DNA from 2 places in the Pseudomonas sp. NY15354 genome. Region 2 is predicted to be linked to the other one. Evidence: riboswitches for the same ligand, from Rfam matches in the RefSeq annotation. Region 2 holds a riboswitch; the other holds the start of a gene.
The links. Region 2 has a riboswitch for cobalamin ahead of ACNFCH_RS12690 (TonB-dependent receptor). Riboswitches for the same ligand answer to the same signal wherever they lie in the genome.
Positions count from the first base shown of each region.

Region 1: it holds a riboswitch for cobalamin, as region 2 does, so the genes downstream of both, ACNFCH_RS10955 (ABC transporter ATP-binding protein) here and ACNFCH_RS12690 (TonB-dependent receptor) in region 2, are expected to answer to the same signal.

Region 1 covers NZ_JBLUPV010000008.1:132,304-147,870, reverse strand. The annotation lists gene ACNFCH_RS10995 (sugar kinase) at 1-1,356, shown strand, start outside; gene ACNFCH_RS10990 (hypothetical protein) at 1,358-3,322, shown strand; gene ACNFCH_RS10985 (hypothetical protein) at 3,326-4,315, shown strand; partial or broken gene ACNFCH_RS10980 (transposase) at 4,379-4,774, opposite strand; gene ACNFCH_RS10975 (hypothetical protein) at 5,060-5,602, opposite strand; gene ACNFCH_RS10970 (HAD family hydrolase) at 5,790-6,443, opposite strand; gene ACNFCH_RS10965 (MFS transporter) at 6,516-7,862, opposite strand; gene ACNFCH_RS10960 (AraC family transcriptional regulator) at 8,032-9,078, opposite strand; cobalamin riboswitch at 9,268-9,475, shown strand; gene ACNFCH_RS10955 (ABC transporter ATP-binding protein) at 9,584-10,360, shown strand; gene ACNFCH_RS10950 (ABC transporter substrate-binding protein) at 10,357-11,325, shown strand; gene ACNFCH_RS10945 (iron ABC transporter permease) at 11,325-12,347, shown strand; gene ACNFCH_RS10940 (sterol desaturase family protein) at 12,350-12,814, opposite strand; gene ACNFCH_RS10935 (GNAT family N-acetyltransferase) at 12,975-13,481, shown strand; gene ACNFCH_RS10930 (sensor domain-containing diguanylate cyclase) at 13,467-15,029, opposite strand; gene xth (exodeoxyribonuclease III) at 15,072-15,567, opposite strand, start outside.
Region 2 covers NZ_JBLUPV010000010.1:115,291-130,857, forward strand. The annotation lists gene ACNFCH_RS12650 (MFS transporter) at 1-289, shown strand, start outside; gene nfsB (oxygen-insensitive NAD(P)H nitroreductase) at 300-950, opposite strand; gene ACNFCH_RS12660 (LysR family transcriptional regulator) at 1,053-1,949, shown strand; gene ACNFCH_RS12665 (sugar transporter) at 2,082-3,281, opposite strand; gene thpR (RNA 2',3'-cyclic phosphodiesterase) at 3,430-3,975, opposite strand; gene lpxO (lipid A hydroxylase LpxO) at 4,146-5,045, shown strand; gene ACNFCH_RS12680 (carboxymuconolactone decarboxylase family protein) at 5,156-5,500, shown strand; gene ACNFCH_RS12685 (GNAT family N-acetyltransferase) at 5,577-6,146, shown strand; cobalamin riboswitch at 6,194-6,399, shown strand; gene ACNFCH_RS12690 (TonB-dependent receptor) at 6,514-8,640, shown strand; gene ACNFCH_RS12695 (glycosyltransferase) at 8,763-9,974, shown strand; gene cobF (precorrin-6A synthase (deacetylating)) at 10,018-10,767, opposite strand; gene ACNFCH_RS12705 (OprD family porin) at 10,829-12,118, opposite strand; gene ACNFCH_RS12710 (histone-like nucleoid-structuring protein, MvaT/MvaU family) at 12,478-12,840, shown strand; gene gloA (lactoylglutathione lyase) at 13,065-13,586, shown strand; gene ACNFCH_RS12720 (hypothetical protein) at 13,687-13,935, shown strand; gene ACNFCH_RS12725 (shikimate 5-dehydrogenase) at 14,043-14,864, opposite strand; gene ACNFCH_RS12730 (hypothetical protein) at 15,027-15,209, shown strand; gene pbpG (D-alanyl-D-alanine endopeptidase) at 15,553-15,567, shown strand, end outside.

The sequences.
Region 1 (15,567 bases), on a different contig from region 2:
GATCGCCACTTCCAGATGAGTCATCTCTCTGAGATTGTGGGCAAGGATTTGACACGTGTGTTGAATGCGATCCGCAGCAAGGCACGGCTGTATTTCACGAGCGACAAGGCGAGTGGGGTTGATGGCGCTGAAGTGCTGGAAGAGGTTTTGGGCAGGTTCGATGAGGCAGCAGCGGAGCTTCGGAGCCAGCATAATAAGCTTGTGAGCAAGCTTGCTGGGGAGGCCTTTACCAAAGCGTCCGATGCAATGAACCGTCGGCTCATTGCCGATCACGAGGGCTTCGGCAATTGGTTGTCGAATGCCTTCGATACCACCAGCCAGACCAGGGTGAAGATGCAGGATCTCGTCCAGAGATCCTGGCGCGAAGCGGCGCCGGCGTTTTTTCACAACTACTCGCAAGGCGTATCGTCGTTAACGGCGAGCAAGCTTGAGCGAGTGACCGTAGAGAAAGCGGGGGAGGGCTCGGGTGCGCGTTTGCCACAGGCGAAATCCCAGAATCTGATCCAGATGGGCTTTGTGCACGCATCGGGTCAACCCGTTCGATTCGAGAAGCTAAACCCTGAAGCGGTCAGTGATATCAGTATCCTTCTGGGCAATGGCCGCCGGGAGGAATGGCAGGCTAACCAGGATGTCAGCAAACAGGTGGGTGCCAGTGCCGAGCTAATACCTGCTATGTCGCTGGAATACACCCGGCTTCTCTTTGCTGTGCCTGAGGTCGTTGGCGTCAAGCAGGACTTCGTACCCATCGACAGCACGTCTGGCGCCAATGCTGTCTCAGCGAGTATCGAGAACCTCAGGACAGGCGTCGAGCTTGGCAAGACTGCTATTCGTTCGCTCGCCACCGTGCTGGCGGTAGACGTGGTCAGCGATGGAGACTCCGACATATTAGGCGCGCTCTTCGGCCAGACGGCTGGCGCGGATGCGGAGGACACAGGGGATGCGGGCGATTCAGGCAGTTCAGGATCGGAGACCAAGCTCCCGATGCCGCTCACCCTGCACCCCGCTGCAGTGGCGGCCACCGCAGTTGTCGCGGCTGCGTATCTGACTGGCGTGGCGGTAACGCGGATTCGCAGCATCGAGAAAGCAGCAAGCGCCCAGGCGAGGGTCATGCTCGGCACGGTTCATGACCACCATGTTGAAAATCTTCGCACGTCCTTTGATGAGACCATGGCCGTGGCGCGCGCGCGCGTCTGCACGAGGCTGCGTGCCCGCTACCGCATGGACGAAATGCTGATGCGCAAAGACCGGCTTGCCAAAGCCATCGCCGATGTCACCTCGATCACCAGTGACTTGCGCTACGAGTTGGACTCGTCGGCTTCAGGCCTGCAACTTTTCATCGCTGACCGTGGTGTCTGACATGGCCAAGCAAGCCGTGATGGACCATTGGCACGCTCTGCAAGCACATCAGTCGGACTGGGCGTTTCGTGCCTATGCGCGTTTGATCAAGACATTGAGCAAGGACGTCCAGGAAAAGTTGCAACTCAAGGAGGAAGTCGCCGAGCCCTATGTGGTCATATTCGGTAAGACCCAGGTCGGTAAGACCACGCTGCTGCTCGACCTGATGGGGATCGACCCGGCCCAGTTGGGGAGGGTCTCACAGGTCATGCGCGGCGGGCGCGAGGCGGGCAAGTCGGCGACGGCCACCGCCATGGAGTATTGCCGCTCGGCCAACGGCCGCTGGGGACTGACTCTGCGCTCGAAAACGCGCTGGTTCGAGGCCGAAGCCGACGTTACTCGGGCGCTTGGCCGGCTCAGGGAAGACATGGAGGGCGGACGACTGGTTGCCGAATCGCCCTGTGTGGTGCATATCCCATCGTCTTTCTTTGCCAGCCAGGCTGCCGAGTGGCCGAGCATCCGCATTCTGGACCTGCCAGGCGACAACCCTGCCAACGCGGCAGAGCAGGCGCATGTGAACCATATGGCGAAGACTTATCTCCCCTTCGCTGACTTGGTGTTGCTGGTTGGCCGGGGCGATGACCTGGGCTTCCTGCGGCCTGAGGCGCTGACGCTGCCTGGAATCGAAGACTGGCAGGCCATGCCGCACCGTTTTCGCATTGTCACAACCTATTCGTACTTCGCACAGTCGATAAAGGACGCAGCTCGCGAGGATGCCAAGTTCGATGCTTCGAAGTCTCGGCGCCGTCTAATCCAGCAGATCGAGCTCTTCGGTCGCCTGAGCGATCAGGCCCAGAGTGAGCACCTGTATTTTCCATTGGAGTTCGGCACCAGTTGGATGAGCATGCAAAAGAATGAGCCGGAACTGCATGCCCGGATCGCGCCGTTGATTGCCGGACTGCGCAGCGAGTTGCTGGAGCAGATCTCGCAATCCACAAGTCCTGTTGGCCGTCTGCGCAGTACGCTCGATAGCCACTTGGGCGTCAGGTATATCCAGAACAAGAAGACCGAGGCGGTTGAGCAGACCATTGAGCAACTGGAACGCAAAAATAAGAGGCTTCTGGGCGAGATCGCCATCTGGACTGCAGCGATCAAGAAGGAGCAGGGTAAGTTGAGTACTGCTTTGCAAGACTTGCAGACCCATACATTGGCAGATGGCATGGAGTTGATTGAGCAAGCCGCCGTGAGCCCGGTATTCACTGTCTCTGGTAGCTATCCTCCCAAGGAGGGCGTGGTCAAGGATGACTGCGAGACGCTCAGGACGTTGGTTAATGACTATTACAGGCTGCTCAAGGGGATGCGCCTGGAGGTCAAGAGCAATCCCCGATTGTCGAAGTCCTGCGTGTATTGGGAAGGCGTGCGCAGGCTCGTGAATGAGCCTGGCTTGCGGGTGATCGAGGATATTATCGACGACGCGTTCAGTTCCATTCGCTACACACTCGCGGACTACACCTTCGATACCTATCTGTTCTCATCAAACTATCAAGAGGATTTGAGGAGGGTTCACAGCGCAGGCAGCGAAGCCCGGCACGAATTGGTCCGCCTGTGGAAAAGACATTGGCTCGGGGCATTGACGGCGCTTGACCAAGCGTTCCAGCGCGACATGAAGGCGCTAGAAGCCAACCTCGAACTGCAGCGCCACGAGCAGATGCTTCTGATCAAGCAGCGGGAGCGAGTCGAGCACGAAATCGCCCTCAAGCACGGCGAGTTGCAGCGCATTGCCCAAACCTCGCAACAAGACCTTGAGCGGTGCGAACGCTTCGTTCACTTGCTCAATGAGGAGTACCTTGCCGAACTCAGCCAGCGGATGAGCTTGGCGATGAACGAGCAAGATGATTGTGACGCGTTACTGCAACTGCTGGCCTGTATGCAATTGAGCAACCAGCGGGTAGAACTGATGAGACTAAGCCAAGATGGCCGGGCCTGAAAAATGAGTACAGCTACAGAGATTCACAACAAAGAAAAGACCCTTGCCGAGCTGATGGTTAAGATCCTGAAGGAGCCTCTCAACCCACTCGAAGCCTCGATCAAGGCACTGAGTGGAGACCTTGCGGACACACGAGATTCTATCACCGAGATCAACGACACCTTGGGCGCCTCCGCGGACGATGCGGAAAAAGCCACGAAGTCGTTGCTGCAGGCGTTGCGCAAGATCCGCGAAGAAGACGTCCCTTCGTTGCTCACCAAGTTTCAGAAACACATCACCGAGCAGAGCGCGAGTGACGCTCGTGCAGTCGAGGCCTTGCTCGAGCACTCTACGGCCGTCCACACCTCTAGCGTGAGCTCGACTGAGGCCGTGCTGCTCGATGCGCTCGCTGGGGCGACCCGGCAGCAGGGGGAGCTGGCGGAGTCGATCGAAGCGCTGCGTCCGCACATCGAAAGTTCGGCCGCTGAAGTGTCGCGCCAGCTGTCGTCATCGCTTAGCTCAAGTATCGCTGATTTCAACGCCGCGGTCATTGGCGTCGGCGTTCGCATCGCCGAGCAGCAGCAAGCTTCGCAGGAAACCCTCCTGGCAGGGCTGCAAACACTGGGGCGTGAAGAGCAAGCGGCCAAGGTCGAGGTGGTGGAAAAGGTCTTGAAAGAAATTGTGTTGAACCGGGAGTTCAGCAAGAGGATCAACACGGCCTTGGCGGCGCAAGTCAGCACCCTGGGCACGGACGTGGCAGGTTTATTGACCCGGCTGTCGACGCAGGTCGAGGCCGTGGCGGCTGAAAACCAACGCGTTGTGCAACAATTCTTGGCAGCGTCCAGGGGCGAGCAAAGCGCACTGGTCGCGCTGCTGACCGAGCAGAATGCGGATTTAGCGGCGCAGCTCTTATCCAGCCAGCGTCATCTGAAAAGACTGACAGTCATCACAGGCGTATTTTTCGGATCGATGCTGCTATATGCGGGGTATGACATCTGGCGAAATTTGCTCTGATTGAGCAGGCCGCAATACACTCAGGTGAGAAAATGTATCAGGGTTATAATCGGCCCGTGGTACCTAGGCTCTGTCTGAAAAAAGTTGTCGTAGACACCGCATGACACAAGCCAGCGAAACCATCGCGCCATAACTTTTTGCGAGCTTGTCGTACAGGCGGGGTAATCCGGGCTTGGGTTTGCGCGTCATTGCACGCAAAGGAAAAACCGGCTGCATGCGGTAGCGGTCACAAAAACGCCGTAGCGCCTCCGCATCGTAGCCCTTATCAGCCAAAAGCCAGCGGCAGCGCTTGCGAGGTCGCCCACGTTTGCTCGTCGGAATGCAGACAGCGTCCAGCAATGGCTGCGCGTAGCTAATATCGCTGGCTTGACCACCAGAAAGGAGAAAGCGCAATGGCACGCCGTTGGCGTCGCAGAGCATATAAATCTTGGTGGTGAGGCCACCGCGACTGCGGCCTAATAAAATCTCAGCGCTCGCGGCTCGGGAGTTGGGTTTCTCCGAATTTCAGACAGAGCCTAGCACGCGGGCTACAGGCAAGGCATGGGTTGGAAGCTGTCTTTTTTCATGGCGTCGACCTCGGTCATTCTGGGATGAAATCACTCAACGGGACAAAATGCGTGGGTAAAGGCTGCGTAAGCACATGTGACAGAAACAATATTTAACATAATACGCATTATGCGTATCTTCGTATGGAGCTACCTGGGCCGTGAGTGGGCAGATTTGAAGCCAGGCCCCTGGCCTAGATCACTGCGCAGCAGATCGAGCTTGGACCTCAGCGATGTAACCCAGCACGAACGGATCCTGCGAGCCTCGCTCTTTGTAGTAGCCAACCACGTTGGCCAACGTCCACCGTAGCAACTCCATCAGTACTGGATCGGAAAATTTCCAGCTGACTGACTCATACTGATATCGGCTGTTGGTGAACACATCGCGATACCGCTCGAACAATCCTTCTTGGCTGTCCAGGGCCAAGCTTTGACGGATCTCCGCAGGCACAGCATGAAACAATGTCAGCAGATCGTGACCATCACGGCGCTGAGTCCTCGCTTTGCCAACTGACTGAAGGTACTGGTGAGCCTCTTTGAGTGCATCTACGTCAAGCTTGTAGGTTTCACCGGACGTACCTTGGTGTTGATCTGGCACGGAAATGAAGGTTTTCAGCAAGATTTCCATGCCGAGCGCTGCATTCACAATGGCGACCTGTGGAAGGTTTTGGGCATGTAGAAGTTCGGCCGCCTTGAGGTAGCTATGTGCGCTTTCAAGCATCCAGCCTGGAAAATGAGTCATTGAGTGGTAATCCTCGATGGTCGATGACGCCGAAGGTAGCTCACCAAGTGAACTACCCCAGCTCATGAGCGTTAGCGATCACCGGTGAGCCACCCTGCTCTTATATGACTAGTTAGAATAACTACACTAAATAACTATTTTGTTTAGTTATATAAAACACTCTCCTTATCTTGCTCTTTAGCAACTATCACTGCCACTGTAAAACCGGCCATCCCGTCGCATCAGCATGCGCCCGCAATACAGGATCAGGATTGACCGTATGCGGTTTGGCAACCAGAGAAAGCAACGGCAGGTCATTGCGCGAATCCGAGTAGAAGTAGGCGCCTTCCAACCCTTCACCCTGCTCCTGCAACCAGCTGTGAAGTCGCGTCACTTTGCCTTCCCGGTAGGTCAATGTCCCGCGGGTATTGCCGGTATAAGCGCCCTGCTGGTGTTCAAGGTCAATCGCCAGCACTTCTTCTACACCCAACTGCTCGGCGATACGGCTCACCAAAAAGTGCGCCGACGCTGAAATGATCAGCAGACGGTCACCCTCTTCGCGATGTCGCGCCAGGCAGGCAATGGCGTCCTCATGTATGCGCGGGGTGATGACGTCTTCGACGAAGGGGTCAACCGCTTCGGCCACCTCCTCTATCGTGCGGCCCACCAAAGGCGACAGGCTGAAGGTCATGTACGCCTCCATGGCCAACTTGCCTTGCGCATAGAGCGCCATGAGTTCGCGGTCGCGCTCGATGAAGCTCGGCCCGTCGACCCAGCCGAGTGCGGCCATATGGCCGCTCCACAAGCTGGCACAGTCGCCATCGATAAGGGTGTCGTCCAGGTCAAACAGTGCGAGGGCCATCGGCCACCTCCAGGGTGCAGTGTCGAGAGGCGAAGGCCTTTTCAACCTTCGCGCGATGAAATGACAGTGGGATCAGCGAGTGCTTTGCGTGGATGTGGCGACAGCGCCAGGCGTCGTCTCGTACTCGCTGATAGGCGCTTGACTTGCTGGGCGGCTGTTCCAGAAAGGCACCAACAGCAAACTGGCGAGCAAGGCTGCGCCGGTGAAGACGAAGAACACGGTGATGGTGTCGAAATAGCCCGGCAGCAGCCCGCCGAGGATCGCACCCACAGAGCCGCACCCGTTGACGAAGCCTGTGGCTGTGCCCGCGGACTCGCTGGTGCCGAAGTCGATGGCGGCGGCACCGCTGATCATCGAGTCAGGGCCATACAGCGTGATGCCCATCATGAACAGCAAGCCGACGACCAGGTAGATGTTGCCGCTTTGCATTGTCGGCACGAACAGAATCAGCCACAGGGTCAGCGCCATCAGGCTGATCACGCAGGCCGGCATGCGCCGAGCACCAAACAGCTTGTCGGAGACGATACCGATCAGAATCGGGCCGACCAGCCCCGCGACTTCGAATGCGGACGGCACTATGGCCGAGGCCACTTTGCCGATACTCGGCATCCGCTCATAGACGATCACCGGCCCCCACATCAGGATTGCATAGAGGGCTGGCTTGAGCAGGAAATACGCGACCCCAAGCACCAAGACCGTACGGTTGGCCAACACCTTGCGCAGCGCCGCCCAGTAATTCTCTCGGGGGGCGTCGGTTCGCCCGGCCGATCGGTCCTCGTCTTCGACAGCAGGCAAACCTACATCCTGCGGGCGATTACGTTGCAACAGGAAGAACAGCACGGCAACCACGAGCACGACGCCCGCCGAGGAAATGAACGCCATGCGCCAATCATGAGAGATCTGGTACGCCCACCATCCAGCGAACGGCGTTGCGACCAGGCCGCCGAAGGCGTAGCAGGTGCTCCAGTAGCCCAGCACGCGCCCGCGCTCGCGGGTGGCGAAGAAGCATCCAATGTTCTTGCACAGCCCTGACCAGCCTGTGGATTGCGCCAGCCCCTGGATCACCATGCAACTGGCGAAGATTGGCAAGGTCGCGAAGGTGCCCATGGCCAGTGCGGCCAGTGCCGACACCACGAGCCCACCGAGCACGACGACGCGGGTACCGTAACGGTCGGCGAAAACTCCCCAGGCGAATTGGCCTACGGCGTACGCGGCCAGATACAGCGCGTCGAGGTTGGCCATGGCCGCTTTGTCGAGCGTAAAGCTGGGGTCTTCGGCGATACCCAGCTTGGCAACCGAAAAGGCCTTGCGGGTGAAATAGAACGCGGCATAGGCCAGCCACGTGATGATGAATATCTGAACGCGCCAGCGTTGAAGGGATTTCCAGTAATGGCGGGCGTTCTCAGGACTCTTGTACATGTTGTTGTCCTCTGTTGATTACCGCGACGTAGGCCTGGCACCCCTGCTCTGCTCGATCAAGGCGCCTGCCGGGAGGTATCCGGAGCTTGCGAACTTGATCTTATATCGTGGTCTAGACCAAGACTTGACCCTGCACGAGCGAGTTCAACATGCAAAGTCAATTTTCGGTTCAGTGATCCTCGCTGCGCCATTGCCGCGGGCTTACACCAAACCAACGGCGAAAAGCACGGGAGAAGGCACTCGCCTCGGAATACCCGAGCAACCCCGCCAGGTCAGACACCGGCCGTTTGGGCTGTCGCAGGTAGTGCACCGCCAGTTCCCGGCGGACCCTTTCGACCAGCTGGCTGAAGCTCAGGCCTGCCTCGCGCAAGTGGCGCTGCAATCCGGCCGAACTGAGTTCCAGCGCCTGCGCGATCTTCTCCAGGCACGGCTCTCCGCCGCTCAGGGCAAGGCGCACCTGGGCGTCCGCCTCATCCAACAGGTTGCGCCGCTGATCGTGCGCCCCAAGACGCTGGAGCACGTCCTGAACCAGAAACAGCAAGTTGGCATCGTGCTCTGGCATCCGCCGATCTTTGAGGTCGGCCTTGGGGACGAGCATCGAGTTGCACCCGCGCCCAAAATAGACAGGCGCGCCGAACGCCTGCTGATGTACCTGCCAGTCCTGTGGGCGAGCGTGCTCGAAGCTGACCGCGACTGGCGCCCAGTCTTTGCCCAGCACGTGGCGTATCAGGTTAAGCGCCATGCCCATGGTCAGTTCGGCGTCCTGTCGACGCTCCAGAATGGCGCTGTGCTGCACTTGATAATCGAAGCGATAGCGTTCGCCGCAGTCGACCAGCCGTATCAAGGTGTCGTGCTGGTGGTAAGGAAACGCAGCCGCGAAGTTGCGCAGAGCCTCCTCCAACGTGTAGGAAAACAACCCGACATAACCGAGCAATCCCAAGGCTTGCGGCTGAAACTGCAGGCCGTAGTGCAAACCGAAGTTATCGCAGTGAGACTGGCGGGCGGCCTCCTCCAGCACCTGGCAGTAATTGGTGAGCGGCAGGCTCAGCGTGGGTTGGCGCAGGCTCTCGGGATTGACCCCCGCGCGCCCCAGTATCAGGTCAATGTCGCCTCCAACACCTGTGACGAACCCCTCCAGGCCACTGGCAGCAGCCGACAGGACGCCGAGGTTGCCCGCGACTGGCGAGACGGTGCAGCAATGCAGTGGAGAACTCATGGTCTATTCCAGTTGAGGTTCGTGGCCTGAGCAATGCAAACACCATGCCCTGCCTTCTTCCCTCAAAAAGGCCCTTTGCAGCCAGAAGGCGGCAGCGGAACTGGGGCAATGGGTAACATCGCGTAACAATCAGCCACGCGACCGCAAAGGACCGCCCCGTTTGGTTGACTGACCCGCCCATTAATGCTCAGATGCGCCCCAGTTTCAGGTGTCCCCTGCCGCCGCGCCGGGGATTAAACGGGAAGCCGGTGCGTCGCCTTGTGCGATCAGTCCGGTGCTGCCCCCGCAACGGTAAGCGAGCGATGCATTCGACACACCACTGTGCCGCCGGCATGGGAAGGTGAATGCTTCAAGCCCCTCGCAAGCCCGGAGACCGGCCTGTCACCTCCTTTGGCAACACCCGCGGTGGGCGGGCGCGGGCCGGTCTTGGGGCAGCAGCCTGCCCGCGATGCCCTTGCGCGCCTTCACCTGTCGGGTTTCATTCACCCCGGTACGGTTGGTCTGCATGTCATCCCCTACCCTACGTCTGGAAAGCTTGCACTGGGCCCCCTCGCCCGGCGGTCTGCGGCTGCTCGACGGTATCGATCTGCACGTCCACGCGGGTGAGTTCGTCGGCCTGATCGGCCCGAACGGCAGCGGCAAGACCAGCCTGTTGCGCTGCGCTTATCGCTTTACCCGGCCCGATGGCGGGCGCGTGCTGCTGGAGAACGAAGATATCTGGCAGCGCTCCCCTCGCTGGGTTGCCCAGCGCGTGGCGGTGATGCTGCAGGAGTTCCCCGAGGATTTCGGCCTCAGTGTGCGCGATGTGGTCGCCATGGGCCGAACTCCGCACCAAGGCTGGTTCGACAGCCAAGACGACCAGGCATTGATCGACGCCTGCCTGCAGCGACTAGGCCTGCACACCCGCGCCGACCAAGGCTTTGCACCGCTGTCGGGAGGCGAGAAACAGCGTGTGCTGCTGGCTCGGGCATTGGTGCAGCAACCGCGCTTGTTGATCTTGGATGAGCCGACCAATCATCTCGACCCGCGTTACCAACTGGCCTTGCTCGAACACTTGCGTGGCACTGGTCTAGGCCTGTTGGCAAGCTTTCACGATCTGAACCTGGCCGCGGCCTTCTGTGACCGCCTTTATGTCATCGATGCCGGGCGCATCGTCGCCCAAGGCACGCCGGAGCACGTGCTGACCGAGCAGCGCCTGGCGCAGGTCTTTGGTGTTCGCGCCCTGGTCGATCGCCACCCATTGGCGTCCCACCCACGTATTACCTGGATCAGCCCCGCATGAAGCGACGCCTGACTTACCTTGCCCTGCTCACCGCCCTGCCCTTTGCAGCCTGGGCCGACAGCTACCCCGTCACCGTGCGCAGCTGCGAGCGTGACGTCACCTTCAACCAGGCGCCGCAGCGAGCGGTGAGTCACGACATCAACCTCACGGGGATGCTGCTGGCCCTGGGTCTGCGCGAGCGGATGATCGGCTACAGCGGTGTCAGTGGCTGGAAGACCCTCGACCCATCCCTGCGTGACGCCTTGGTAGGCCTTCCTGAACTTGCGCCGCGCTACCCATCGCCGGAAAACCTCCTCGATGTCCAGGCCGATTTCCTGTTCGCCGGTTGGGGCTACGGCATGAACGTAGGTGGCCCGCTCACACCGCAAACCTTGGCACCGCTGGGTATCCCGGTGTATGAGCTGAGCGAATCCTGCTCTTGGATCATGCCCCAGCGCCGCGCAAGCCTGGAGGACCTGTACCGGGACCTGAAAAATCTGGGGCGGATCTTCGATGTTCAACCCCGTGCCGACGAGCTCGTCGGGCAGCTTAAGCAGCGCATCGCGCGGGTACACGAGCAGTTGGCCCAGGTGCAGCACAAACCCCGTGTCTTTCTCTACGACAGTGGCGAGGACCGTCCTACCACCTCCGGCCGGCTCGGCATGCCCCAGGCACTGCTCGAGGCTGCCGGTGCCGACAACGTGATGGCCGATGTGAGCGCCAGTTGGACCGAAGTCAATTGGGAGAGCGTGGTAGAGCGCGACCCGGAGGTGATCGTCATCGTCGACTATGGCCCGACGAGTTGGGCGCAAAAACGCGACTTTCTACTCAATAACCCCGCTTTGAGCGAGGTTAAGGCCATTCGCGAGCGCCGCTTCGTGGTGCTGTCGTACCTGCAGGTCACCCCCTCGGTGGACAACGCAGGCGCCATCGAGCAATTGGCCTCGGCCCTGCATCCGCAGCTGTTCGCCGAGGCAGCGCATTGATGCCGGTGCGCAGCCCCGGGGGGTATCGCCTGCTGATGTCGCTGTTGGTGGCCGGTGTATTGTTCTCCTGCCTGTTGTCCTTGGGTTTTGGTGCGGCCCACGTACCGCTGGCCAAGGTGTGGGGCATCCTGATGCATCAATTGGGCGCCACTGAAATGGGCGAGTGGAGCCGGGGACAGGCGCAGATTGTCTGGCAGATCCGCGCCCCACGGGTCCTGCTAGGGGCCTTGGTGGGGGCAGGCCTGGCCTTGGTTGGCGGCGCCTTGCAAGCCGTCACCCGTAACCCGCTGGCCGATCCGCACCTGCTGGGCGTCAGTTCCGGCGCGGTGCTGGGGGCGGTGCTGGTGGTGCTGTTCCTCGGCACTTTCGCCGGCCCCTTCAGCCTGCCCCTCGCGGCCTTCGTCGGTGCCTTGGGCAGCATGTTGCTGGTCCTGGCGGTGGCCAGCCGGCGTGGTCGACTGGACAGCGACAGGCTGCTGTTGGCCGGGGTGGCGGTGTCCTTCGTGATCATGGCGCTGGCCAATTTGCTGCTGTACACCGGCGATCCCCACGCGGCGAGCTCGGTGATGTTCTGGATGCTGGGTGGCCTGGGCCTGGCACAGTGGCCTCTGCTCTGGCTGCCGGCGCTGTGCGTGTTGGCGGGGTTCGCGCTGCTGATGAGCCTGGCACGGGCGTTGAACGGCTTGATGAGCGGTGAGCAGACGGCCGTGAGCCTTGGCTTCGAGCCGCGCCGAGTGCGGGCGCAGGTGTTCGTTGGCTGCGCCCTGTTGACCGGCGTGCTGGTGTCGCTCTCAGGCGCCATTGGTTTTGTCGGACTGATGCTGCCTCACGTCGCCCGTCGACTGGTCGGGGCCGAACACCGCCGACTGCTGCCTGCCTGCGCCCTGCTGGGCGCGTTGTTCGTGGTATGGGTGGATATCGGCGCACGTACGCTGATCGCGCCTCAGGATCTGCCCATCGGCATTGCCACGGCGGCCATCGGCGGGCTGTTCTTCATCGTGTTGTTGCGCCGCAAAGCCTGACTCTAGTGACGCCGGCGGGCTTGGACCTGACGCTTGAGTACACGCAGCGGCGGCGCGTAGAAGAACCCGAACGACACACTCCCCTTGCGCCCAGCGATTGCATGGTGCAACCGATGCGCCCGGTACAGGCGCTTGAGGTAGCGGTTCACCGGTTTGGGCGCGCGGGGCCAGTGGCGATGAAAGAAGCCATCATGGGCCAGCACATACAGCACGCCATACCCCGCCACACCGCCGCCGATCCATTGCACAGGCGCGTAGCCTGCCTTGCCCAACGCCACCAGCCCCGCCGCAATCAGCGCCAGGGCTACCAGGTAGACGTCGTTGGTTTCCAGCATGCCCAGGTGTGGCTCATGGTGCGAGCGGTGCAGCCACCAGCCCCAGCCATGCATGATGTACTTGTGAGCCAGCGTGCCGACGCCCTCCATGGCCACCAGGGTGCCGAACAGGATGGCGAGATTGAACAACATGTAACGGTCCGAGATAGCAACGAAGGCCGCAAGGGTACCATCGCCGCTCGACCATTCGGAGGGCTTTTCCATGAAAGGATGAGCGCCACCTCCGCCCTGAGACCACCTTGCACCTTATCTAGAGGCTAATAGACTGGACGCTTTGGCCAAGGACCGCCCGATGCGCATACGCCCTGCTCTTCCCCGCGACCTGCCGCTGCTCCCTGAAGTGGAGCGTTCGGCCGCACAGGCATTCACCGAGTTACCAGGCCTTGCTTGGTTGGCCTCCAGCGATGTGCTCGATCACGCCGCTCATCAGGCCTTTCTGGCGCGGGGCGATAGCTGGGTTGCTGTGGATGATGACGACCGGCCGATCGGCTTCCTCTGCGCGCAGACGGCAGGAAGCGAATTGCACATCCATGAGCTCTCGGTGCATGAACGCGCCCAGGGCAAAGGGTTGGGCCGGCGCCTTTTGCGCGAGGCCATCGACGCTGCGCGCAGCCGTGGTCTGCAAGCGGTCACGCTGACCACCTTCGCCGATGTGCCCTGGAATGCGCCGTTCTACGCCCGCCTCGGTTTCACGACCCTGACGCCTGCGCAGTTGGATGAGCGCCTGCGAGGCATCTTGCGCGATGAGCAGGCGCATGGCTTGTCTGGGCGTTGCGCCATGCGGCTAGCAATTGGCTAGCGCACTGCTCGCCAGGCTGTAGCGGTCCCGCCCCTGACGCTTGGCCTCGTACAGGGCGGCATCGGCGGCAGCCGTCAGGCTTTCCGGCGTGGTGTCTTCCGGTCCTGGATAGCCCACTGCGATCCCGGCACTGGCAGATACCTGCCCCAACGGACTGCCGGCATGCTCGATCACCAGGCGGCGCAGCAGCATCAATATCTCCTGCACGATCGCCACCGCGCCCTGGGCGTCGGTGTTGGGCAGCAACAGCGTGAACTCTTCGCCGCCGTAGCGTACCGCCAGGTCGCCCGGGCGCTTCAGTGCATGGCCAAGCAGTTCGCCGAAGCGCCGCAGGCATTGGTCGCCTGCCGGGTGGCCGTAACGGTCGTTGTAGGCCTTGAAGTAGTCCAGGTCGATCATCACCAGGGCCAAGGGATAACCCTGGCGCCGTGCCCGGCGTATCTCTGCTTCGAACACCCCGTCCAGCCGGCGACGATTGCCAAGGCCGGTCAGGCTGTCGGTCAAGGCCAAGGATTTGAGCGTCTGATGCGCCTGGTGCAAGGCGCGCTCGATGGCGATGCGCTCGCGCAACTGGCGCAGCACCACCCAACCAAAGGCCGCCAGTCCCGACAACAACAGCAGCAATACCGCGATCGACTTGAGCATGTCGTGGCGCCAAGGCGCGATGATCGATTCGCGCGACAAGCCCGCTTCAACCACCAGTGGGTAATGGGCCAAGGCCCGGTAGGCGTACAGGCGTGGCGTCCCGTCGACCACCGCGACCGCCTCCACCACACCCTGATCGGCGTAAGGCAGGTGATTGCGAAAGATATCGCTGTCGGCCAGGCTGCGCCCCACGACCTGCTCGACGAAGGGCCGGCGCACGAGAATGGTGCCATCGCGTTTGGCCAGTACCAGCGCGCCGCGCTCGTCGATCTTGAAGTCGCCGTAGTAACGCACGAACCAATCCACTTTGATCGAACCCAGCAGGACCCCGGCGAAGCTACCGTCGGGGTTGTTCAGCCGCCGTGAGATGGGAATGATCAAGTCGCCCGTGGAGCGGCTGCGCACCACCGAGCCGATGCGCACGTCTCGGTCGGCATGGGTGCGGTGATAGATGAAGTAATCGCGATCGGCATTGTTCGCCCGCGGCGCGATCGTCGGTTGATCGGTGACGATCCAGCGGCCATCGGCGCCATAAACGAACAAGCCATGCAGCTGCGGCATGATCGCTTTCTGTTGCTTGAGCAAGGCGTGCAGTCGAGGCCGATCCAGGTGCTCGAAGCCGTCGCCCTCGATGCGCTCGGCCAGGGCGGAGGTGATCGCATCGACCTGACGAATGGCGTCTTCGGCATGCTGGGCGGTGCCCCTGGCCAGGTTGGTCACCGCATCTTCGGCATTGACGAAGGCATGCCGGTAGTCACGCCAGATCCGCCAGCCTTCGATCAGCACGAAGGCCAGCATCACCACCGCCATGAAGCTCAGAACCAGGCGGAACAAGGCAACGGCGCGGCCCTCGCCGGTCACGGCGAACACCCCCTCCTCGTCCTGCCTCCTGCTTGCAGCCATTACAGTCCCTTGTGTCCAGCACTCACCGCCCTTGACTATAGATCAGTGACGCGGGGGCGCGGACAACTCGATCCAGGCCGGCGCATGGTCGCTGGCCTTGGGTTCGTTGCGTACCCAGGCATGCACGCCGGCGGCCTTGAGCCGTGGCGAAAGTTCGGGGCTGAGCAACAAGTGATCGATGCGCAGGCCCGCGTTTCGGGGCCAGTGATTGCGAAAGTAGTCCCAGAACGTGTAGACCTGCGCATCAGGATGCAGCTGGCGGATCGCATCGCTCCAGCCTTGCTCCAGCAGGCGCTGGTAGCACGCCCGGGATTCTGGCTGGAGCAACGCGTCCTTGAGCCAGGAGCGGGTGTTGTAGATGTCCTGGTCGGTGGGCACCACGTTGAAATCCCCCGCCAGCACCGTGGGGTGAGCGCTGTCGAGTAAGGTCTTGGCATGAGTGATCAGGCACTCGAACCAGCGCAACTTGTAATCGAACTTGGGGCCCGGCTGAGGGTTGCCATTGGGCAGGTACAGGCATGCTATCAAGACGCCCTGC
Region 2 (15,567 bases):
CGCCAGCTCCGCCTACCTCACCGTGGCCGAGACCTTTCCCCTGGAGATCCGCGCCTTGGCGATCGCCGTGTTCTATGCCTTCGGCACCGGCCTGGGCGGCTTGATCGGGCCGGCGTTGTTCGGCGTACTGATCGAGACGGGTGAGCGTATCAACGTGCTGTATGGCTACCTGATCGGCGCCGGCCTGATGATCATCGCCGCGCTGGTGCAGGCCCGCTGGGGCACCGCCGCCGAACGCCGCTCGCTGGAGCATGTGGCCAGGCCCCTGTCACAGGCGCCTGACGACTAGCCCGTACGGTTCAGAGGAAAGTGAACACCGTCGAAGCCGGCAGGCGCGACTTGTTGAGGCCGGCATTGAAGTCCTGTTCGCTGCGGTAGCCCAGGCTCAGCAGCACCACGCTGGTGAAGCCCTGTTCACGCAGGCCGAGTTCTGCATCCAGCGCCTTGCTGTCGAAACCTTCGATGGGGGTAGCGTCCAGGCCATGGGCGGCAGCGCCGAGCAAGGCGGTGCCCAGGGCCAGGTAGGTCTGCTTCTCCATCCAGTGCTGCAGGTCCTTCTGGTCGAAGCGGTGCAGGTTGACGTAGCCGCGACGGGTCACGTCCTGGCCCGCCTTGGCCTGCTCGGTGTGGAATCGGCCATCGGCGGCCTCCTGCGCCAACACCGCCTCCAGGTGCGACTCCGGCATGTCGGTGCGGGCAGCGAAGACGATCACATGGGAGGCATCCAGGATCTTCGGCGTGTTGTAGGCGAACGCCTCGGTCGCCTTGGCGATGCGCGCCTTGCCTTCGGCGCTGTCGGCGACGATGAAGTGCCAGGGCTGCGAATTGACCGACGACGGGCTGTGGCGCAGTTGTTCGAGCAGCGCGTCGACGGTGGCCTGGGGGATGCGGCGGGCGGCATCGTAGGCTTTGGTGGTGTAGCGGCGCTTGGCCAGGGCAACGGTATCCATCAAGACAACTCCTCAAGAGAACGGATTTGTCGCGCATCTTATCTTTCCCGTCAAAAAGAAAAACCCGCACAATGCAGCAACACTTTCATCCTTGGAGTGAAAATGCTGCGTCTTGCCGATCTCGAATTGTTCCTGCGCAGCAGCGCGCTGGGCAGCTTCACTGCCGCCGCCCATGAGGCGGGTCTGCTTCCGGGGCAAGTGGCGGCGGCGATCAAGCGCCTGGAGCGCGAGCTGGATGTGCGTTTGTTCGCCCGCACCACCCGCAGCCTGCGCCTGACCGCCGAAGGCGAGCTGTACCTGCCCACTGCCCAAAGCGTGCTCGACACCTTGCGCCAAGGGCGCGACAACCTGCACGGGGCCCACAGCAGTCTGCGCGGTGTGCTGCAGGTGTCGGCGCCGTCGGACCTTGGGCGCAACATCCTGCTGCCCTGGCTCAGCGCGTTTCGCCGCGAACACCCGGAGCTGAGCCTGCGGTTCTTTCTCTCCGACCAGGTCGCCGACTTTTCCCGCGATCCGGTGGATGTAGCCATCCGCTACGGCCTGAACGCCGAGGCCAACTACATCGCCCTGCCCCTGGCGCCCTGGAACCGTCGAGTGCTGGTGGCGTCTCCCAGTTATCTGGCACGCCATGGCCGCCCGCGTACACCCGAGGAGCTCCAGCAGCATGCCTGCCTGCTCTACCTGCAACTGGGGCGGGTCTATGACAAATGGCGTCTGGGCAACCGCACCGTGCAGGTGCGTGGCCCGCTGTTCAGCGATGATGCCGACGTGGTGCGGCGCTGGGCCCTGGAGGGTGAAGGGATCGTCTACAAGTCATGGCTGGATGTGAGCGCCAACGTGGCGGCGGGCGAGCTGGAGATCCTGTTGCCAGAGCACCCGGGCGAGCTTACGCCCGTGACCCTGGTATGCCCCCACCGCAAGCAGCTCTCGCCTGCGGTGTCGCAGTTGCACCTGTGGCTGCGCGAGCGCTTCGCCGCATTGCAACCTGCCGATCATTGACTCAACCAGCCTGCTCGACGCCGTTCTCTTCGCGGCTAAACCCGCTCCCACTGGCATTACGCAAGTCTTGAGAGCGGAGCAATCCCGGTGGGCGGGTTTACCCGCGAAGCAGCCACCGCTGATCTCAGGGGGCTACTTGCCCAATGCTGCGCGAAACCGCCCAGTGCTCGCCGCCGCCAACACCAGGCCCACCACTGCGACGCTGCCACCGACCAGGCCGATATAAGCCACATCCAGCTGGCTGCTGACGATACTGCCCAGCAAGGCACCGCCGCCGATGCCGATGTTGTAGATCCCCGAAAACAGTGCCATGGCCACATCGGTGGCATCCGAGGCCAGCTTCAGGGTCTTCGATTGCAACGACAGGCTGAAGCTCAGGATCGCCACGCCCCAGACCATGCTCAACGCCGCGAACACATAGAAATTGCCCGACAGCGGCAACATCAGCAGCAGGCACGCCGCCAGGGAGGCGATGGCCGCCACCAGGAACCCATGGGGGAAGCGGTCGCTGTAGCGGCTGAACAGCAACGAACCGAACACCCCTGCGCCTCCGAACAACAGCAGCAGCAAGGTCGTGCGCTCGCCGCCGATCTGCGCCACATGCAGGGCAAACGGCTCGATGTAGCTGTAGGCGGTGAACTGCGCGGTGATCACCAGCGTCACCAACAGGTAGGTGATCACCAGCGCCGGGCGCTTGAACAGGATCGGCAGGCTGCGCAGGGAGCCGGAGTTCTGACTCGGCAGCAGTGGCAGCGACTTCACCAAACACAGCAGGGTGGCCAATGCCACACCGGCAATGCTGAGGAAGGTCACCCGCCAGCCCAGGGCCTCACCCACCACGCGCCCCAGCGGAATACCCATGACCATGGCCAAGGTGGTGCCGGTGGCCAGCAAGCCCAGGGCCTTGGCCTGCTGGCCTGGGGGCGCCACGCGCACTGCCAGCGACGCGGTGATGGCCCAGAACACCGCATGGGACAGGGCAATGCCGATACGGCTGACCAGCAGCATGGCAAAGCTCTGGGACAGCCACGAGAGCAGATGGCTGACGATGAACACCAAAAAGACGAACAACAGCAGGCGCCGGCGCTCGATGTTGCGGGTGATCAGCATCATCGGCAGCGACGCCAGCGCCACCACCCAGGCATAGATAGTGAGCATCAGGCCGACCTGGGCGGTGCTCATGTCGAAGCTGTGGCCAATGTCGCTGAGCAGCGCCACCGGCACGAATTCGGTGGTATTGAAGATGAAGGCGGCCAGCGCCAAGGCGATGACACTGAGCCAGCTGCCGCTTTGCGCGGTGGTAGGCAAAACGTTTGGGGTAGGTCCGTTCATGGATGGGTTGTTGATCTCCGCAGACAAGACGAAAGTCCACACGCCACGTGCCAATGCTGGCCAGTGCCGTGTGGTTTGTTATTGAAAGGAATGCACGGCATGGTACGCGCCAGTCCCCTGTCTCACAACCACGACGCACAGGCTGGCTTTAGTCCTCCAAGGGCCACTCGGCCAATGGCCAATAGGCGCCCTTGCGCGACTCGTAGAGGGTGAACGACCGCGCAGCAAGGAAAAACTCCGGCGCTGTGCCAGCTTCCGGCACCTGGCTGCGAAAGTCGCGGGACAACGTCAGGTGCGGCCGGAACTCACGGACCTGCTCAGCGATCCCCAGCGGCAGTGCCGCCTGCTGCAGGGCATAGACCAACTGGCGCATGGCCGGTGGCGTCTGCTGCGGCTCCAGGACCAAGACGCTGGCGCGCGGCCACACCTGCAGGCGATCCAGCACCAGACGAATCGGCGCATTTGGGCGCTTGAGCTGATCGACGGCGGCGCACAGGGCGGGCACCTGGGCAACATCGACATCGCCCAGAAACAGCAACGTCAGGTGGAAGTTCTGCGCCGGCACCGGCTTGCCACTGCGCAGCGCCAATGCACGTCGCCACTGGGCAATGGCGCGGCGCTGGGCATCGCTGACCGACAGCGCGAAGAACAGGCGCTTGAAGGGCTGGACCTTGTCGCGTTCATCGAATGCCATCCGTCATTCCCTCCTTGAAATCGTCTAGGCCGGGGCACACAACACGAACGGGGGTTATCGTACGAATGTCTGCCTGGCAATGTGAGATTAATCCTATAAAGCCAACGCATGATTGTTTATGCTGGCGAGCTCAAGCCATGAAGCATGGCCATCTTGACAAGCAGCCGTCCATGAAAATTGCATTAGTACTTCTTTTCGTCCTCTCGATCGCCTATGTCCACCTGCGCGGTCGGGTTCGCCACAAATTGACCCGCCAACTGGGCGATCACTCCAGTTTCCTGGCCCCGGTCAACGCCTTCCTGTACCTGTTCTCCAAGCATCCGGCCAAGCCCTACCTGCCGGTGGAGGCCTTCCCCGAGCTGCAGCCGCTCAAGGACCACTGGCAGGAAATCCGCGAAGAAGCCCAGCAACTGCTGCATGTCGGTGAAATCAAGAAGTCCGACAACTATGACGATGTCGGCTTCAACTCCTTCTTCAAGACCGGCTGGAAACGCTTCTACCTGAAGTGGTACGGCGAGAGCCATCCATCGGCGATGAAGCTGTGCCCGCGTACCACCGAGCTGCTGCAAAGCATCGGCACGGTCAAGGCCGCGATGTTCGCCACCCTGCCGCCAGGCGCCAAGCTCGTGCGTCACCGCGACCCCTATGCTGGCTCCTATCGTTACCATCTGGGCCTCGACACGCCGAACGATGATGGCTGCTACATCGACGTCGATGGCGAGAAGTACGCCTGGCGCGACGGCGAAGCGGTGGTGTTCGACGAGACCTACATCCACTACGCCGCCAACACCACCGAGCACAATCGCATCATCCTGTTCTGCGACGTCGAACGCCCGCTCAAGTACCGCTGGGCGACCGCCTTCAACCGCTGGTTCAGCCGCAACGTCATGGCCGCGGCCGCCGCCCCCAACGACGCCAATGACAAGACCGGCGGCATCAACCGCCTGTTCACCCGCATCTACAAGATCCGTGAGCGCGGCAAAGCGCTGAAAAAGCGCAACCGTACCCGCTACTACCTGGAGAAGTGGGCGGTGGTCGCAGCTTTGGTGCTGTTCTTCATCTACATCTGAAAGCCTGAATTTTGGGCCGCTGCGCGGCCCATCGCGACACAAGGCCGTGCCCACGGGAAAACTTCGACTAGCCTGAAAGCTCCTGTTGCCAACCTCACAAGGTGAAGACGATGAGCATGATGGACTGGGACGCCTACCGTAAGCAGTTGATGGCCGGCATCGGCGATCTCAAGCAGTTGTCTCCGGATACCGTGGCCGGCTACATGACCGCCAGCGGCGCCGGCGCCAAGACCAACCACCTCGATGCCAAGACCCGCGAACTGATCTCCCTGGCCGTGGCGGTGACCACCCGCTGCGACGGCTGCATCGCCGTGCACTCTCAGCAGGCGGTCAAGCATGGCGCCACCCGCGAGGAGATCGCCGAAGCGCTGGGCGTGGCGGTGGCGATGAACGCCGGCGCCGCGCTGGTCTATTCGGCCCGCGCCATGGATGCGGTGGGCAAGGCCGGCAATTGACGCTGAGCGGCGTCGTCGCCCTTGCGCGGCGGCGCCAGGCCACCCAGACTTGGCGGCTCAGCCAGCAGGAGCCGCCATGATTCAGATCCGCCCCATGACCCCGGAAGACTTCGAGCGCTTCTGGCCCACCTTCCAGGCCATCATCCAGGCCCGCCAGACCTACGCCTTCGACCCCGCGCTGACCTTCGAACAGGCCCGCCAACTGTGGCTGGAACTGCCTCTGCGCACCCTGGTGGCCGAGCAGGATGGCGAGCTGCTCGGCACCTACTACCTCAAGGCCAACGCCGCCGGCCCCGGCAGCCATGTGGGCAACTGCGGCTACATGGTCAGCGAGGCCGCCCGTGGCCGCGGCGTTGCTCGCTTGATGTGCGAACACTCGCAGAAGCTGGCCCGCCAGGAGGGTTTTCTGGCGTTGCAGTTCAATTCGGTGGTAGCCACCAATGAGGTGGCCGTGGCGCTGTGGCATAAGCTGGGCTTCGAGACGGTCGGCCGCCTGCCCAAGGCGTACCGCCATGCCCAGCTGGGATTGGTGGATTGCCTGGTGATGTACAAATGGTTGGCGGACGAACCCGTGGTGGAAAAGCCCGCGCTGCTGATCGGACGCAAGAACATCGAGGCGCGGGTCTCGCGCCGACGCGGGCGCTGAGCCCTCGTCTTTTCCCCGCGCATTGACTCCCCATCCGATCAATGGTCAGATGCGCGCCAGTTTCAGGTGTCCTGCGCCGCCGCGCGCAGGGTGAAACGGGAAGCCGGTGCGTCGTTCACACGACAAGTCCGGCGCTGCCCCCGCAACGGTAAGCGAGCGAACCCTTCGACAGACCACTGTGCGCATGCATGGGAAGGTGAAGGCTTCATGACCCTCGCAAGCCCGGAGACCGGCCTGGAACTTCACGTTGGCAAACCCGCGGTGGGCGGGCGCAGGCCGGTCTTCGCGCACGCCCCTTGCGTGCGCGTTCGCTTGTCTATGCGTTGTTTCCACCGGGATCCATTCATTCCTGCAGCAGTGGAACGACATGTCCCGTACCTACACGCTTCACACCTTGGCGGCCTGCCTGGCCGTTTCCCTTCCGGTCGTGGCCGATGAACAGCACAACCCGGTGCTGGCCCTGCCCTCGACGACCATCACCGACACCCATGAGGCACCGAGTGTCGACCTGGCTACCCCAACCGATGCTGGATCGCGCCTGAACCTGAGCGCCCTGCAGACCCCGGCCAGCACCAGCACCCTGAGCGCCGAACAGATTCAGCAGCGCAACAACCTCACCGTCCAGGACGCCGTGACCCGCTCACCGGGCATCACCTTCACCGGTAGCCCAGGCGATGGCGGCACCGGGCTGTCGGCCCGGGGCTTCGAGGGCCACAGCTCGGTGATGACCCTGTTCGATGGCTCGCGCCTGTACAGCGGTGCCGGCACGCTGACCTTTCCGGTCGACCCATGGATGGTCGAGCGCATCGACGTGATCCGCGGCCCCGCCTCGGTCCTGTATGGCGAAGGCGCCACCGGTGCAGTGGTGAACGTGATCCCGAAAAAGCCTTTTGCAGGCGAGGTGCATAACCAGCTGCGCCTGGGCTACGGCTCCTGGGACCGCCAGCAGCTCGGTCTGGACAGCGGCGGCAGCCTGAGCGAGCGCCTGAGCTATCGGATGACGGTCAACCAGCAGGCCGGTAACGGCTGGGTCGACCGCACCGACTCGCGCAGCCTGGCCCTGAGCGCGGCACTGCGTTTCGACGCAACAGCCGACCTGAGTTTCACCCTGGCCCACGAACGCGGCGACGCAGAACCGGCCAACTACTACGGCACGCCGCTGATCGGCGGGCGCTACCGCAGCAGCCTGCGCAAGAAGAACTACAACGTTCAGAACGACGTGCAGCGCTACCATGACGAATGGACCCGCCTGAATACCGACTGGAACATCAGCGACAGCGTGTCGGCCAGCAACCAGCTGTACTACATCAAGAGCCGGCGACATTGGCGCAATGCCGAGACCTACGCCTGGAATGGCGATGTAGATCGGCTGGAGCGCGGCAGCTTCCTGGAGATCAAGCACAACCAGGAACAGATCGGCGATCGCCAGAGCTTCACCTTCGACCATGACCTGTTTGGCCTGACCAGCAAGACGCTCATCGGGGCCGAATACAACAAGATCCGTTTCAACGTCGACAGCAACGCTCCCTACGACGATGGCGCTACGGACCCGCTCGACCCTTGGCACCCGGCGCCTGGCAGGTTCCATAGCCTGTCGCCGACACGCCCTCAAACGTTGTCCACCACGCATACCTTCGCCCTGTTCGCCGAGAACCGCACCGAGCTGACCGATCGCCTGTCGCTGGTGACCGGCATCCGCCGCGACCAGAACCACATCGAGCGCAACGACCTGGTCAACGACACCCGCAGCGAGCGCAGCCTGCCAGGCGGCAACTGGCGCGCCGGGCTGGTGTTCGCCGTCACCGACGAGCTGTCGCTGTATGGGCAGTACTCGACCAGCGAGGATGGCGTGGGGGATCTGTTGACCCTGCGCCCGGCGCAGCGCTATGACCTGACCGAGGCCAAGCAGACCGAGCTGGGTCTCAAGCAACGGTTCTGGGAGGGCCGTGGCGAGTGGACGCTTGCGGCCTACCACATCGTCAAAAAGAAGCTGTTGGTCGCCGACCCGGTGAACCATGGCGTACAGCAAGCGGGCCAACAAACCTCCGATGGACTGGAGGCGACCGTGGAGCTGGCCTTGGCCAACCAGTGGCAGGTCTCGGCCAACGCTGCGGTGGTGCGCGCCAAGTTCGACGATTACCTCGAAGACACAGCAGAGGGCGTGGTGGATCGAGCGGGTAACAGGCCAGGCAATGTGCCCCGTCGCACGGCCAATCTATGGGTGAGCAAAGGGTTTGGCCAACAGGTCGATGCCGGCCTCGGTGTGCGTTATGTGGACCAGCGCTACGACAGTGCGGCCAATGAGAACAGCGTGCCTGGCTACACGGTGGTGGATGCCAATCTCGGCTGGCAGGTGCTGCCGGATGTGCGTCTGGGCTTGCAGGTGAACAACCTGTTCGACCGCGAGTATGCAGCATCCTACGTCTATACCAGCGAGCAGTGGCTGTTGGGGGCGCCGCGGTCGTACTTTGCGACGGTGGATTACACCTTCTGACTGCACGGGCTGCTGCGCAGCCCCATCGCGACACGAGGCCGCTCCTACATGGATCTGTAGAAGCGGCCCCGTGCACCAGACCATGGTTAAATACGCGTTTTCCAGCCCAAGGCCCCTCCTCCATGCTCCACGCCCTGGTCATCGGCCAAGCCTGGCCCGAACCTCGCTCCTCCGCCGTCGGCGGCCACATGATGCAGATCCTCGAAAGCTTTCTTGCTCGCGGCTGGCGCATCACCTTCGCCAGCGCCGCAAACGCCGCCGAGCACAAGGCCGATCTCGCGAGCCAGGGCATCGCTGAACAGCTCATCGACGAGCACTTCGAGCACTTCATCGCCGAACTGGTGCCGGACATCGTGCTGTTCGACCGTTTCGCCATGGAGGAGCAGTTTGGCCCGAGCGTCCGGAAACACTGCCCCAACGCCCTGCGCGTGCTGGAAACCTCCGACCTGCAGAGCCTGCGCGAGGCCCGCCATCAACTGCTGCGCCGACGCCTGATCGAAGGCCTGGACCCCAACGACTTCCGCGCCCTGTTCAACACCAGCGGCCCCGAGCTGTTCCGCCAGATGGCCCCCACCGACCTGGCCCAGCGCGAGCTGGCGGCCATCTATCGCTGCGACCTGTCGCTGATCATCTCGGACGTGGAAACAGACCTGTTGGTCAATGGCTTCGGTGTGCCGGACTACCTGCTGCACTGGTGCCCGCTGATGCTCGACCCGACTGCCCAGACATTGCGCCCCTTCGCCGAGCGCGAGCACATCGTGACCATTGGCAACTTCCGCCATGCGCCCAACTGGGATGCGGTGCTGTGGATGAAGCACAACCTCTGGCCGATGATTCGCCGTCGTCTGCCCGAGGCCCAGTTGCACATCCATGGCGCCTACGCCACACCCAAGGCCCTGGCCTTGCACAACCCCGAAGAGGGCTTCCACCTGCTCGGCTGGGCCGAGGATGCGCTGCAGGTGATGGGCAACGCACGCCTGTGCCTGGCGCCGCTGCGCTTTGGTGCTGGCATCAAGGGCAAGCTGGCCGACGCCATGCTCTGCGGCACCCCCAGTGTCACCACGCCCATCGGCGCCGAAGCCATGCATGGCGCCCTGCCCTGGCCGGGCGCTATCGCCGGAACCGCCGAAGCGCTGGCGCAGGCCTGCGTGCGGCTCTACAGCGATGAAGCGGCCTGGCAGCAGGCCCAGGCAGCCTGCGCGCCTCTGCTCAAGACCCGCTATGACCGCAACCGCCATGCAGCGGCCTTGACCGAGCGGATCGAGCACAGCCTGGCGCACCTGGACGAACAGCGCCTGTACAACTTCACCGGGGCCATGTTGCGTCGGCGTTGAAGCCGGGGCCGCAAAGCGGCCCCAGGTTCCCGATTGCCCCGCGTCAGCACTCGCGCCGCAGCAGGTAGGTGTCCATGATCCATCCCTTGCGTCGCCGCAACTGGTCCCGCAGCTCGACGATCTGCGCCTTAACCCCCTGCAGCGGCCCGGCGACCAGGATCTCGTCCTCGGTCCCAAGGTAGGCGCCCCAATAGATCATCAGTTGCGGATCGTCCAACCCGGCGAAGGCACACTGCCCATCGAGCATCACCACCACGTTGTCGATCCGCGCCTGCTCGGCCAGGCGCCGGCCCGGCAGCACAATAAGAGGCTCGCCGATACGATTGAGGGGGATCTGATGCCGCGCGGCCAAGGCCTGCACGCTGCTGATGCCAGGGATGACCTCCAGGGCCAAGGCCAGGCCCTGTTGGCGAACAAGGTCGAGGATGCGCAAGGTACTGTCGTACAACCCAGGCTCGCCCCAGAGCAGGAACGCGCCAATATCGTCAGCGCCCAGCTCGTCCTCCAGCAACTGACCGTACAAGGCCGCGCGCTGGCGATGCCAGCCCTGCACAGCGCCGAGGTAGTCCGGCGCCTGGCCTTCGCGCTGCGGATCGGTCACCTGCACCAGCCGATAACCGCCCTGCGGCACGTAGCGCGCCAGGATGTCTTTGCGCAGTTGCACCAGTTCGTCCTTGTCCTGGCCTTTGTCCAGAACGAAGAACACCGTGGCGCGCCGCAGCGCCTCCACAGCTTCGTAGGTGATCTGACGTGGGTCGCCCGGACCGATGCCGATCAGCAGCACGCGTTTCATCACCCTGCCCTCATGTCAACCAGCCGCCATTGTCGAGCGGCCGGCGGCATTTGGCAAAACACTAGAGGATGGAGAAGTTGTAGCTCACGATCACCCGCGTCTCGTCCATGTCCCGCGCCCACTTCTCGTAGTTGCTGCGATAGGTGGAGTTACGCAGGCGCACGCTCACGTCCTTGAAGGTGCCGCTTTGCACTTGGTACTTGAGCTCGGTGTCGCGTTCCCATTCCTTGCCTTCGGCGCTGCTGCCAGGGACGTTGATATGGTCGCCATTGATGTAGCGGGTGAAGAACGTCAGGCCCGGTACGCCGAGTGCCTTGAAGTCATAGTCGTAACGCAGTTGCCAGGAGCGCTCCTGGGCGGCGGCGAAGTCATTGACCTGGGCGTAGTTGACCAGGTACGGGTTGCTGCCGTCGAGGTACGGCATGGCGTTCTCGCCATACATGCGTTGCCAGCCAGCGCTCACCTTGTGCCCGCCCAGGCTGTAACCGAGCATGCCGCTGAAGGCGCGGTGATCGATATCGCCCGCGCGGGCGTTGCCGATATCGTCGCTCTTGATCAGGCGCAGATCGGCCGACAGGCTGCCCACCGCCAAGGGTTGGTTGCCCACCAGACCCAGGAACTGCTGGCGGTAGATGTTTTCCAGGCGCGATACCTGGTACTGACCGCTCAGACGATCACTGAAGCGGTAATCGACGCCGGCCAGGTCGAAGTGGTCGGCCTCGATGTCGCAGGCATACCGCTTGTTCTTGCAGTGGACGCGGATGTCCTGGCGGTCGGTGGAGTCCCGGGCGGTGTACTGGTTCAGGCGGGCCAGGGTGAACTTCAGGTCGCGCACCTCTTCGGAGGTCAGCATCGCGCCATGGAACATGGTCGGCAGCAGGCGACCATCGTTGTACTTGAGCAACGGTACATCCGGCATCATCGAACCGTAGCGCAGCACGGTCTCGGACACCTTCACCTTGCCGGCCACGCCGAGCTTGGCGTACTGGTCGGCCGAGCGGCGCGGGTCATGCCCTGACGAAGGCAGCAAACCACTGTTGCTGTCCGCCGGGCTGGAATCGAGCTTGAAGCCGACCATGCCCAAGGCATCCACACCAAAGCCCACCGGACCCTGGGTATATCCGGACTGCACATTCAGGATGAAACCCTGCGCCGCCTCTTCGCGTTTGGATGCGCCCTGACTTGAACTGCTATGCCCATCACGAAAATCCCGGTTGAAGTAGACCGTGCGCGCTTCGACCTTGGCGCTGCTGTCTTCAAGAAAACCGGCGGCCTGGGCATGGGCACCGACACACAGGAACAACAGGCCGGTAAAACGGCGCCCAGGGGCTGGGGAAAACGGGGGAAACATGCGAAAGGAACATCCAGGAAGAAGGCGAAAAACGATCCGAGGCAGCGTTGCACCCCGGCACTACGGAGCAGCCGACAACTACGCCGACCCTCATCTTGAATGATCGCGCAGGCGCTCTATTTCGCACCATTGGACGATGGTCTAAGCACCCCTGAAGAGCAGACTTCAAAGCGCTGCGAATAAGGCGCGAAAAACTAACAAAGTTCCCTGATTACTTATAAAAAGTTTACGGTTTACCCAATAGAGGTCGGCGACTACAATCGATATCAGCGAACAGCTGTACCCATCCCCGTGGCCGGCGTTTATTGCTTTTTGTATGTTCGTCACGCCCTGCCACGACACTTACAGGAGTGATGACAGTGTCCAGACTTGCAGAGTTTCGTGCTGCCGAAAAAGCTCTCCAGGAACAAATGGCGCAACTGGAGGCGATGAAAAAGGACGCCGGCCTAAAACGCGAAATCGAATTCGAGCAGAAACTAGTCGGCCTGATGAAAAGCTATGACAAGAGCCTGCGCGACATCGTCGCCATCCTCGACCCGAAGGCAGTGACCAAGGCACCGGCCACGGCGCCCAAGCAGCAGCGCCGCCCCCGCGTGGTGAAGGTGTACGAGAACCCGCACACCGGCGAGCTGATCGAGACCAAAGGCGGCAACCACCGCGGGCTGAAGGCCTGGAAAGAGCAGTACGGCGCCAAGACAGTGGAAAGTTGGGTACGCCCATGAAACGTCAACACCCACTTCACACTTTTTTCACATCGACACGCGCAGTATCGAACCAGCTAAAGGACTAGCGACCCCATCACGCGCCCGCACATGCGGGCCTCTAATTCCAGCGCCCTGCACTCGTGCAGGGCGCTTTCGTTTGCGCTCACGCCTCACTGCCGTATCATGGCCCACCTGTCTTTTCCGCCAGGGCCTGGTGCCCTGGCCTCTCTTCTGGAGTACCCATGAGCCTGCACGATCTGCACGCCCTGCCCGGCGTCACCGCCACACCGGATGCCGCCACCATCAACTTCGTGTTCAACCACACCATGCTGCGGGTCAAGGACATCGAAAAGTCGCTGGACTTCTACACCCGCGTGCTGGGCTTCAGCCTGGTGGACAAGCGCGACTTCCCTGAGGCCGCCTTCAGCCTGTACTTCCTGGCCCTGGTGGACCCCGCCCAGATTCCAGCCGATGACGCCGAGCGTCACCAGTGGATGAAGTCGATTCCAGGCATCCTGGAGCTGACCCACAACCACGGCACTGAAAACGACGCCGAGTTCGCCTATCACGATGGCAACACCGACCCCCGCGGCTTTGGTCACATCTGCATTTCGGTGCCAGATGTACGTGCCGCCTGCGAGCGTTTCGAAGCCCTGGAAGTGCCCTTCCAGAAGCGCCTGTCGGACGGCCGCATGAAGCACCTGGCCTTCATCAAGGATCCGGACGGCTACTGGGTCGAAGTGATCCAGCCGACCGCGCTCTGAGCCTCGCCCACCAGGGCACGCTCGTCGGGCCGGGAACTCCCGGCCCCTCGCTGTGGTATATGGAATAGACCGCTTCCAAGCCACAGCGAGGTAAAGGACGATGCAAACCCTTCACTGTGAATACCGCGACCACACCATCACCGCGAGCGTCATGACCCACCCTGGGTCGCCCCTGCCGTTCGCAGCCGGCTGCCTGATCACCGATCCGGAAGGCCACACCAGCCGCCGCCTGGCACTGCCGATGAAGATGGCCTTCCTGTCCGATCTGGAGAATGCCCAGCACGCCGCGCTGGCCCATGGCCGCTGGCTGGTCGATCAGCAGCTCGACGGCGATCACCAGGTGTTCTGACGACTCGACGCTGATGCTCCTGAGGGAGCGAGCTCACCCGCGAATGCATCGACGAGTGCACCACCGCTTTCGCAGGTAAACCCGCTCCCATAGGGCGCCTGCCGACGCTAAACCTCCCGCGCAAACGCCACCGCCGCCGCCACCTGCTCATCGCTCGGCCGCACGCCGGTATACAGCACGAACTGCTCCAGCGCTTGCAAGGCGATCACCTCCAAGCCGGTAATCACCGGCTTGCCCAGCGCCTCGGCATAACGGATCAACGGCGTGCGTGCCGGCATCGCGACCACATCGAACACCTGCTGCGCGGCGGCGATGGCGTCCGAGGTGAACGCCAGCTCATCTGCCTCGGGGCCGCCGGCCATGCCGATAGGCGTCACGTTCACCAGCATCGGCGGGCACAGGTCGCCCAGCTCCGGCAGCCAGCGATAGCCACACACATCCGCTAGTTGCCGCCCGGCCTGCTCGTTGCGCGCCACGATGATGCCTTCGGCGAATCCGGCATCACGCAAGGCGCTGGCCACCGCCTTGGCCATGCCACCACTGCCACGCAGGGCGAACGCGGTGCCAGGGTCTACTTGATGGCGCTCGAGCAACTGACGCACCGCCAGGTAATCGGTGTTGTAGGCCTTCAGGTACCCGTCCTCGTTGACCAGGGTATTGACCGACTCAATGGCCGCCGCCGAGGGATCGATTTCATCGACCAAGGCCATGCAGGCTTCTTTATAGGGCATCGACACACCGCAGCCACGAATCCCTAAGGCGCGAATCCCTGCCACGGCGGCGGGCAAGTCCTGGGTGGTCATGGCCTTGTAGTAGTAGTCCAGGCCCAACTGCCGGTAGAGGTGATTGTGGAAACGCACCCCGAACGTACCGGGACGACCGGCCAGGGAAATGCACAGCACGGTGTCTCTGCTCGGTGGAATCGTCATTGCCCCGCTCTCCTAAGCTGAATCGTTTACGTAGCGTAACAGAGGGACTGCCTTGTACCTGACTTAACGTTGATATAACTGATTAGCACTATTGAGGAAGTTGATTTCAAGCCGCATCGGATGCCCGATAAGGTAGCCCCATGTCACACAGGAGGTTCCTCCATGGCCACTATCCAGATCATGTCCGTCATCGGCAGCGCCGTCCCCGCTACCCTGCGTGAACAGGGGCTACTGGCCTGCTGGTACCTGACCCGCAATGGCGAGACCGTCAGCGGCCCGCTGACCTCCCGCGCCACCGCCCAGGCCCTTGCCGAGCGCCTACAGGCCGCCAGCCTGTTGGCCTGACCGAATTTGTTGTGCGTTGCTCCCCCAAGCCTCTATTGCCCGCCTTTTTGGCGGGCTTTTTTTACCCGTCGTGAATGCCATCACTGCGCAGCCCCTGTGTGCGGGTTTACCCGCGAAATCTTCTGTTGATCCTCCACCCCTTTGCGGGTAATCCCCATACCGCAATAGGCATCCAGCCGACGGACGGAGTGCGCGGAACCGTTCCAGCATGAAGGTTTTTTCATTTCGTCCCCCGCGCTCAACGAGCAATCGACAGCCGATCAGCCATACTCCAAAATGCATCGGTTTTTTGGGGGAAACCCTTGCACAGCCAACGACATACCAACTTTTAGTGAGCCTCAACGTGAAAACTTCCCTG